DNA from 3 places in the Actinomadura napierensis genome. Region 3 is predicted to be linked to each of the others. Evidence: riboswitches for the same ligand, from Rfam matches in the RefSeq annotation. Region 3 holds a riboswitch; each other region holds the start of a gene.

Region 1 (3,238 bases), on a different contig from region 3:
GCGGGGGCGTCGACGGCCAGCCACCAGCGGGCGTCCGGCCAGGTCTCGGCGAGGTCGCCGAAGCGCAGCGTCATGAAGTGCCGCCAGGATGGGCCGAGGCACGCGCGCATCGCCGCCGCGGAGGTGTAGGCGAGGACGTGCACGCGGCCGTCCTCCTCCTGGGTCGGCCAGGCCGGCCGCGTCCGGCCGGCGAGGACGCCGTCGACGGCGTCGTCCGCGACGGGCACCACGAGCTCGCTGCCCGCGAGGACGCGGAAGTAGCCCTCCTGGTCCCCGGCCCGTACGGTCTCCTCCAGTCGGCGTTCCAGTTCCGACGTGGGTCGCCACGCGTCGGCCACCGCCGCCACCCCCTGTTTCGTCCGTGCTCGTCCCCGACCCGCCGGGTCCCGGTGGGAGTCCCGGCGGGAAGTAGCGCGACTGCCTACGCTACAGGGGCGAACAGGACCAAAGGCCATAAACGTCTGTGCTTGCGGGCGATTCCGCAGGTCAGCGCCGTGCCGACCCCGCCAGTCGCGCCAGCGCGGTGCACAGCCGGTCGATGTGCTCCTCGGTGCTGCCGATTCCGAAGCTCGCGCGGACGGCCGCCCCCTCGCCGCAGCCCGCGCCGCCCTCCCCGTCCAGCAGGTGCCGGACGAGCGGGTGCGCGCAGAACTTGCCGTCCCGCACGCCGATGCCGTGCTCCCCGGACAGCGTAAGCGCCACGTCCCGCGCGTTCCAGCCGGTCACGGTGAAAGACACGATCCCGACCCGCGGAGACCGGTCGCCCCACAGGGTGAGCTCGCGGACGTGGGGGAGCGCGGCGAGGCCGGCGCGCAGCCGGGCGAGGAGGCGTTCCTCGCGGGCGGCGAGCGCGTCCCAGCCGGCGGCGGTGAGCGCGTCGCAGGCGGCGGCGAGCGCGATGACGCCGAGGACGTTGGGGGTGCCGGCCTCGTGCCGCTGCTCGGCGGACGGCGCCCACCGGACGGTCTCGGCGACGGACGCGCTCGCGCCGCCGCCCTTGAGGTAGGGGTCGGCGGCGCGCAGCCAGTCGGCGCGTCCGGCCAGCACGCCGGCGCCGAACGGCGCGTACAGCTTGTGCCCGGAGAACGCGACGTAGTCCAGGCCGAGCGCGGTCATGTCGAGGGGGCGGTGCGGGACGAGCTGCGCGGCGTCCACCGCGATGCGGGCGCCGTGCCGCCGGGCGACCTGCGCCAGCTCGCGGATCGGCCACAGCTCGCCGGTGACGTTGGACGCGGCGGTGACGACGAGCAGCCGGGCCCCGGCCGGCGTCGCGGCGAGCGCGCGGTCGGCGGCGTCGATCGCCTCGGCGGGCGTGGCGGGCACGGGCAGCCGCACGGCGCGCCGCCACGGCAGCAGCGACGCGTGGTGCTCGGACTCGAACACCACGACGCTCGTCCCGGACGGGACGGCGTGCGCGAGCAGGTTCATCGCGTCGGTGGTGTTGCGGGTGAACACGACCGCGTCGCGCCGCCACGCGCCGAGGAACGTCCGCACGGTCTCCCGCGCGTTCTCGTAGGCCTCGGTGGTGACCTGCGAGGCGTAGCCGGCGCCGCGGTGCACGCTGCTGTAGTAGGGCAGCGCGCGGGTGACGGCCTCGTGCACCGCCTCCAGACAGGGCGCGCTGGCGGCGTAGTCGAGGTTGGCGTACGGGACGCGGCGGCCGTCGTCCAGCGGGACGGGCGCGTCCGCGCCGATGACGCGAGGGGCGCGAACTTCCGGCCCGGTGCCGGACGTCTCAGCACTCGTGAACGGGGAGCGGGACGGTGCGGGGGCGAGCGTGGGCATGCCGGTTCCTTCCGGGGTCAGGGACCCCGGGGACGCGCCTGCGGGATCCGCGCTTGCCGGGACGCGGTGTCGCGTCCGGCCCGGTCCTCACCCGGGGCACCCCATCGCGGACGAAGGGTTGCCGGCCAGCGAGCCGGGGCTTGGCGCTGGCGCTCATGACCTAGTGCGGAAGTATATGCGGGGCCTGTGGCAGATCAAGCGGGAGGGTGCGATGCGGTACGGGGTGGTTCGGGCGCTGGCCGGGGGCGTGGTGATGCTCGGCGTGTCCGGTCTGCTGGGCGCGTGCGGTGCGCTGGGGGGCGACTCCGGCCAGGTCTGCACCGACACCAAGAAGGCGTTCCAGCAGTACGTCACCCAGGTCAGGAGCGTGCCGGCGGCGGAGCCGGCGCAGTGGGGGCAGGCGACGCAGCGGCTCGCGACCCGCCTCGACGGGCTGGCGAAGAAGACCGATGACGGGGCGCTGAAGAAGGCGCTCCAGGACGAGGCGGGCCGGCTGCGCTCCGCCGCCGCGAGCGTGCACGCCGGGGACGCCGCGCAGCTCAGCGCCGTGCTGGACGGGACGCCCTCGCGCATCGGAAAGGCGTGCGACTAGCGGGCGTCCGGCCGGAAGGCCGCGGGCCCGGCGGGTTCACCGCCGGGCCCGCGCTGCGACGCGGCGCTAATTGAACATCTGGCCGCCGCTGCCATCGTCGCCGGTGCCACCACCGCCGCCACCGCCGTTGCCTCCGCCGTCGTTCCCGCCACCACCACCGTCGTTGCCGCCGCCGTCGTTCCCACCGCCGCCATTGCCGCCGCCGTCACCGCCGCCGGGCAGCGACGGGATGATGGTCGGCAGGCCGCCGGTGGGGGGCGTCGACCCGCCCGGCTCCTCCGTCCCGCCGGACGGGCGGTGCGACGGGCCCTGCGTGGACGGCGGCTCGGTGCTCTGGCCGCCGCCGGTGGGCGGGCCGCCCCAGCCGCTGCCGGGGGTCTCGGACGGCGACCCGAACGACTCGGGGTCGTAGCCCTTGATGTCGACCGCGTCGGCCATGTACGACCGCCACATCTGGGTGGGCAGCTGCCCGCCGTACGCGCCGTACCCGGGGATGTTCAGCGCCTTGTTGTCCTCGCGGAACATCGCCACGGTGGTCGCCATCTGCGGGATGTACCCGTTGAACCAGATCGCGCGGCCCTCGTCGGTGGTGCCGGTCTTGCCGGCGACGTCGCGGCCGTCGGGCAGCTGCGCGCCGGTGCCGGTGCCGCCCTGGACGACCTGCTGCATCGCGTACGTGGCGTCCCGCGCGACCTGCGTGCTGAACGCCCGCTGGCCCTTCTCGGCGAACTTGCGGGTCTGGCCCTCGTTGTCGGTGACCGACTTCACCACGAACGGCGTGCGGAACTGGCCCTCGTCGGCGAACGTCGCGTACACGCCGGCCTGCTGGACCGGGTGCAGCGACACGATGCCGAGCGGGAA
Region 2 (3,238 bases), on a different contig from region 3:
CGGACTCGTGCAAGATGCACAGCGACATGCATCGCAGCCGGATCGTCTCTGTATCCATCTGGCAAGGTTGACGACTTCCAGTGAGACAGAATGATGTCAAAGGTGGGGAACCGCTTTTCCGCGAGGTCTGGTGATCCAGGCGGCGCGAGGTTATCGTTGCCCTGCAACTTGCAGATCGGCGTCCGGGCCGCAGAGCCGAAACCGATTCGCTGGGAGGCCGGGGTGGCAGCAGCGCCGACCGTCCGCCGTCGCCGCCTCGGCATCGAGTTGCGGAGGCTGCGGGAGCACCTCGGCCGCACGGTCGAGGAGGTCGCGGATCGGCTCGGCTGGTCTCCGTCGAAACTGAGCCGGATCGAGAACGCCCGGATCGGCGTGCGGGTCTCGGACGTCCGGTTGTTGCTGGAGTTGTACCGGGTGGGGGAGAGACACAAGGGGGAGGTGTTGGCCCTCGCGCAGGCCGCGACGGAGCAGGGCTGGTGGGCCGGGTACCGGGACGTACTGTCCGGCGAATTCGGTACCTATGTCGCCTTGGAGGACGAGGCGCGCACCGCGCTGACCTTCACCACGTACGCCGTTCCCGGGCTTTTGCAGAGCAGGGATTACGCGCACCGCATATTGAGCAGTGGAAGGGTCATCGCCGTTTCCACTCCGCGCGAGGTCGAGCGCCGGCTGGATCTACGCATGCGACGGCAGGAAGTGCTGCGCGGCAATGATTCCTTGACCCTCTCGGCCGTGATCGACGAGTCCGTCCTGCTGCGCGTCATCGGTGGTCGGGACATCATGCGCGGGCAGATGCTCGATCTGCTCGAACTCGCCGAATTACCGAATGTCCACGTCCACGTACTTCCCCTGGACGTCGACCGGGAGCCGATATTCGCGGACGACTTCACGCTTCTGGACTTCGCACCCGCCTACGACGTCACCTTTCCTGACGTCGTCTACCTGGAGAATCTGTCGACCACGGCGGTGCTTCAGCGCGACGGTGTCACGCACATGTACCGGTTGTGCTGGGAGGCGCTCAGGTCGGTCTCGCTCTCCGCGGACGAGTCGCTGCGCCGGATATCCCGGGCGGCGGAGGAATGGGGCCCGTCCGGCGCTCGGAGCTGCACCGACGTGTGATCACGACCGCGGATCGGTCTGCTCCGAGAGCCTCGGCAGCGCCTGGAAAGCCCGCCGGGAGATGATGAGGACAGGCCCGTCGTTCCCCTGCTTGGAGTCTCGCACGGCAATCCTGTCCGGGGAATGGCGGGCGACTTCCACGCAATACGTCTCCTGACACCTGCGGCCCTTACGCCATGCCGACGGCTGTGCGCCGGATGTCGGGCCGGTCGCGTCGTCGTCCGCCCATTCGGGCATGCGGGGTCCTTTCCTTCCGGCGGGGCCGGCGGGTCGCGGGCTCGGGTAGAGAGTAGCGAGGACGCCGTCGGCTTCGAGGGGTTTCTCGCAACATTCCCGACATGTTCTCTAACTAGGAAAAAACCGGACAGTTCGGACCAAATGAACGCTTGGTTCGCGTGGCCTTCCTGAGTGGGCGGCGAATCGGGCTTCGGGCGGTGCGTCGCCGCCCGATAATGACCGGCTGGACATTTCCTGGCGGGCCGCTCAATGGGTGAGAATCTCAATCACCCATTGAATGGTCGCCCGTGGAGACGGCCACCACCGCCCGCCGGCTCCGCGTCCAGCTCCCGCACCGAACGAATCGTGTTGACGGGACGGGAGGCTGGCGGGGAGGATGCGGAGGGTTGTGATCATCTAGAGGACTTGAGGGGCCTGGCCCGGGGACGGTCCGGCAACCTGCTTTCGTGGCAAGGTGCCAATGCCAGGAACGATGAGGAGAGTTCATGGGCGTGCGCCTTGATGTTCCTGTGCTGGCCGGGGCGCTCGTGCGGCTGGAGCCGCTGTCGATGGGGCATGTGCCGGAGCTGGCGGAGGCCGCCGAGGAGAACCGGGCGTCGTACGGGTTCACGCTCGTGCCCGGGGCGGCGGACATGGAGTCGTACGTCGCCGAGCAACTCGTGCGGCCTGGGCTGACGCCGTTCGCGCAGGTCAGGGTCGCGGACGGGAAGGCGGTCGGGCATACGGGGCTGTGGGATCCGCGGACGTGGCCCGGCACCGGGCGGTTGAGCGCGATCGAGATCGGGTGGACGTGGCTGGCCGCGTCCGCGCAGGGTACCGGCATCAACGTCGAGGCCAAGAAGCTGCTGTTCACCTACGCTTTCGAGACGCTGGGCGCGGTCCGCGTCGATCTCAAGACGGATGCGCGCAACGAGCGGTCGCGGCGGGCGATCGAGCGGCTCGGCGTGCATTTCGAGGGCGTCCTGCGGAGCTGGTCGCCGTCGTGGGCGCCGGGCGAGGAGGGCACTCTGCGTGATTCGGCGATGTTCTCGGTGGTCGAGCCGGAATGGCCGTCGGTGAAGACGGCCATGACGAATCGTCTGGCGGAGACCGTCCGGCGGTGACGGTGAGGGAACTTCCCGGGCGTTCGCCGGTGCTGGGCGGGACGCTTGTGCGGCTGGAGCCGCTGTCGATGGGGCATGTGCCGGAGCTGGCGGATGCCGCCGAGGAGGGCCGGGCGTCGTACGGGTTCACACCGGTGCCTTCCGCGGCCGAGATGGAGTCGTACGTCGCCGGCAAGCTCGGCCGCTCTGAGCTGATGCCGTTTGCACAGGTCAGGGTGGTGGACGGGAAGGTGGTCGGGCATACGGCGCTGTTGCATCCGCGGCCGTGGCCGGGTCGGGAGCGGTTGAGCGCGATCGAGATCGGGTGGACGTGGCTGGCCGCGTCCGCGCAGGGCACCGGCATCAACGTCGAGGCAAAGCGGCTCCTGTTCGGCTATGCCTTCGAGACGCTCGGCGTAGCACGCGTGGAGCTCAAGACGGACGCGCGGAACGAGCGGTCGCGGCGGGCGATCGAGCGGCTCGGCGTGCATTTCGAGGGAGTGCTGCGCAGTTACTCGGAGTCGTGGGTGCCCGGCGAAGAGGGCAAGTTGCGGGACACCGCCATGTTCTCGGTGATCGCCGACGAATGGCCGTCCGTGAAGACGACCATCACGGATCTCCTGGCAGAGGCCGTCCATCCCTGACGGCGCCCAGCGACCTTACTGCTGGGTCAGCGAGTCCAGGAGTTTGCGGCCGTGCTGCCATGAGCCCAGGCCGCTGGCGGAGTTGATGTGGCCGTACGCGCCCGCCAGGTGCCATCGCGCCTGCCATCGCGCCGCGAAGCCGGCGGCCGTCTCCGG
Region 3 (3,238 bases):
CTGATCGCCGGAACGCTGGCCGGATCCAGCGCGATGCTGGCCGAGGGCGCGCACTCCGTCGCCGACACCCTCAACCAGGGCTTCCTGCTGACCTCGCTGCGCCGCAGCGCCCGCCCGCCCGACCGCAGCCACCCGTTCGGCTACGGAAACGAACGCTACTTCTGGTCGCTGCTCGCCGCGTTCGGCATCTTCGTCGCCGGCGGCGGCTTCTCCATCTTCGAGGGCGTCCTCGCGATGACCGGGCACGGCGGCTCCGAGGGCGACGTCTGGATCGCCTACGGCGTCCTCGGCCTCGGCGCGCTGCTGGAGGGGACGTCCTGGGTCCGCGCGTACACGCAGGCGCGCCGCGAGACCCGCGAGAACGGCCGCGACATCGTCGACCACGTCCGCCGGTCACCCGACGTCACCTTCAAGGCCGCCCTGTTCGAGGACACCGCCGCCATGATCGGCCTCGCGTTCGCCGCCGCCGGGCTCGTCCTGCGGCAGCTCACCGGGTCGCAGTTCTGGGACGGCCTCGCCTCCGTCCTGATCGGCCTGCTGCTCGTCGTCGTCGCGTTCGTGCTCGGCCGCGACAGCATGGGCCTCATCATCGGCCGCGCCGCCGACCCCGCCGCGCTGCGCGAGATCCGCGCCGAGATCGCCGCCGCGCCCGGCGTGACCGGCATCGACGAGCTGCTCACCATGCACTTCGGCCCGGACGAGCTGCTCGTCGCCGCCCGCGTCAACTTCTCCGACGACATCAGCGCCGACCAGGCCGAGGACGTCGCCGGCGAGATCGACCGGCGGCTCAAGGAGCGCGTCCCGATCGTCCGGCACGTCTTCCTCGACCCCACCCAGCGCACGCCCGGCCGCGCCCCCGCCACGGACGCCGCCGACGCCGCGGGCGAGCCGGCGTGATCAAGACCACCTCGGGGTAACGTCTCACTGGCCGGACCCGCCTGTCTGCCATCCGGTCACGTCATGTAAAGTTCGCATACGAGCTCAAACGGCTCGACCACAACTGAATACCGCTCATCCAGAGGGGTGCAGGAAGCGCAGTGGCCGACGGGCCGGTCTTCCAGCTCAGCCCCCTGACAACTGAATACCGCTCATCCAGAGGGGTGGAGGGACCGGCCCTGCGAAGCCCCGGCAACCACCCGGCTGACGCGCGCTCGCGATCCTGCGAGGCCGGCCGGGAGATGGTGCCAACTCCGGCCTGCGACCAAGGTGGCGCAGGAAAGATGGGGAGAAAGGCCTCGCCCTCATGGCACTCACGTCTGCCACAGACCTCGGACCCGCTACCGCCCTCGTCTGCCGCGAATGCGGCTCGAAGCGCGACCTCGGCCCGTTCTACGCGTGCGAAGAATGTTTCGGCCCGCTGGAGATCGCCTACGACTTCGGCGGGATCACTCGCGCGGACATCGAGTCCGGCCCCCGCAACATCTGGCGCTACCGCGGGCTGCTGCCCGTCCCGTCGACCGTCGCCGACACCCCCAACACCGAGCCCGGCCTGACCCGGCTCGTCCGCGCCGACAACCTCGCCGAGAGCCTCGGCCTGCAGCGCCTGTGGGTGAAGGACGACAGCGGCAACCCGACCCACTCGTTCAAGGACCGCGTCGTCGCGGTCGCGCTCGCCGCCGCCCGCGAGCTGGGCTTCAAGGTGCTGGCCTGCCCGTCCACCGGCAACCTCGCCAACGCGGTCGCCGCCGCCGCGGCCCGCGCCGGGATCCGCAGCGCCGTGTTCGTCCCGTCCAACCTCGAGTCGCAGAAGATCGTCACGACGGCCGTGTACGGCGGGACGTTCGTCACCGTCGACGGCAACTACGACGACGTGAACCGGCTCGCGTCCGAGATCGCGGGCGAGCAGGAGGACTGGGCGTTCGTCAACGTCAACGTCCGCCCGTACTACGCCGAGGGCTCCAAGACGCTCGGCTACGAGATCGCCGAGCAGCTCGGCTGGCGGCTGCCCGACCAGATCGTGGTCCCGGTCGCGTCCGGCTCCCAGCTCACCAAGATCGACAAGGCGTTCCAGGAGCTGATCAAGCTCGGCCTGGTCGAGGAGAAGCCGTACCGCGTGTTCGGCGCGCAGGCCGCCGGCTGCGACCCCGTCTCCGCCGCGTTCAAGGCGGGCCACGACGTCGTCCGGCCGGTCAAGCCCGACACCATCGCCAAGTCCCTGGCGATCGGCAACCCCGCCGACGGCCCCTACGTCCTCGACGTGACGCGCCGCACCGGTGGCGCCGTCGAGGACGTCACCGACGCCGAGGTCGTCGAGGGCATCCGCCTCCTCGCCCGCACCGAGGGCATCTTCGGCGAGACCGCCGGCGGCGTCACCGTCGGCTGCCTGCGCAAGCTCGTCGGGTCCGGCGCCCTCGACCCGTCCGCCGAGACCGTGATCATCAACTCCGGTGACGGCCTGAAGACGCTGGACGCCGTCGCCCCCGTCGCCAAGCCGAGCGCGAACATCGCCCCGACGCTGGAGGCGTTCCGCGCCGCCGGCCTCGCCTGAGAACGAGAAGGAGCCAGCACATGAGCAGCGTGTCCGTCCGCATCCCGACGATCCTGCGGACCTACACCGGCGGCGAGGCGGAAGTGAAGGCCGAAGGCGGCACCCTGCGCGACGTGGTCGCCGACCTGGAGGCCAGCTACACCGGCATCTCGGCGCGCATCCTGGACGACGCCGGCAAGATCCGCCGGTTCGTCAACGTCTACGTGGGCGACGAGGACGTCCGGTTCGCCGACGGCCTGGACACCGCGACGCCCGCGGGCGTCCAGATCTCGATCATCCCCGCCGTCGCCGGCGGCTGACCGCCACCGGCCAACCGCCCTTCGTCCCCGGGCACCGTCGTAGCCGCCGGGTAGGGTCGACTCCGATCACGCCGAGTCGACCCCGCCCGCGGCGCTGCGCCGCGGAGACGCGGATGATCCGCGGTCCCCGCGAGGGCAGGGGCGGGGCATGGTCGAACGGCGGGCTGGGGAATGGCGCAGGGCACGGTCAAGTGGTTCAACGCCGACAAGGGGTACGGCTTCATCGCCGTTGACGGAGGCCGTGACGTCTTCGTCCACCACTCGGCGATCCAGATGGACGGTTACCGCATCCTCGAACAAGGCCAGCGCGTCGAGTTCGAGATCACCCACGGCGACCGCGGCCCCCAGGCCGACACCGTCCGCCCCCTCTGACCCCACCCGCGGACCACCGATGAGTTCGCCCGTTCCCACCGGTCTCAACACGGGACGGCAACCCTGAGGGAGGGTCCTG

What was found. A riboswitch is a leader RNA that binds a small molecule or an ion and turns the genes downstream of it on or off. The one in region 3 is predicted to bind S-adenosylmethionine.
Positions count from the first base shown of each region.
Region 1: it holds a riboswitch for S-adenosylmethionine, as region 3 does, so the genes downstream of both, ABD296_RS05215 (aminotransferase class V-fold PLP-dependent enzyme) here and thrC (threonine synthase) in region 3, are expected to answer to the same signal.
Region 2: it holds a riboswitch for S-adenosylmethionine, as region 3 does, so the genes downstream of both, ABD296_RS28880 (GNAT family N-acetyltransferase) here and thrC (threonine synthase) in region 3, are expected to answer to the same signal.

Region 1 covers NZ_BAAAMR010000005.1:147,232-150,469, reverse strand. The annotation lists gene ABD296_RS05220 (SseB family protein) at 1-338, opposite strand, end outside; gene ABD296_RS05215 (aminotransferase class V-fold PLP-dependent enzyme) at 487-1,785, opposite strand; SAM riboswitch class IV at 1,830-1,946, opposite strand; gene ABD296_RS05210 (hypothetical protein) at 1,997-2,377, shown strand; gene ABD296_RS05205 (transglycosylase domain-containing protein) at 2,444-3,238, opposite strand, start outside.
Region 2 covers NZ_BAAAMR010000059.1:25,173-28,410, reverse strand. The annotation lists gene ABD296_RS28890 (hypothetical protein) at 1-71, shown strand, start outside; gene ABD296_RS28885 (Scr1 family TA system antitoxin-like transcriptional regulator) at 169-1,119, shown strand; gene ABD296_RS50670 (DUF397 domain-containing protein) at 1,120-1,356, opposite strand; SAM riboswitch class I at 1,746-1,835, shown strand; gene ABD296_RS28880 (GNAT family N-acetyltransferase) at 1,842-2,459, shown strand; gene ABD296_RS28875 (GNAT family N-acetyltransferase) at 2,402-3,082, shown strand; gene ABD296_RS28870 (RBBP9/YdeN family alpha/beta hydrolase) at 3,098-3,238, opposite strand, start outside.
Region 3 covers NZ_BAAAMR010000072.1:45,081-48,318, forward strand. The annotation lists gene ABD296_RS32695 (cation diffusion facilitator family transporter) at 1-897, shown strand, start outside; SAM riboswitch class I at 1,086-1,227, shown strand; gene thrC (threonine synthase) at 1,244-2,488, shown strand; gene ABD296_RS32705 (MoaD/ThiS family protein) at 2,509-2,787, shown strand; gene ABD296_RS32710 (cold-shock protein) at 2,959-3,159, shown strand; gene ABD296_RS32715 (dihydrofolate reductase family protein) at 3,238-3,238, shown strand, end outside.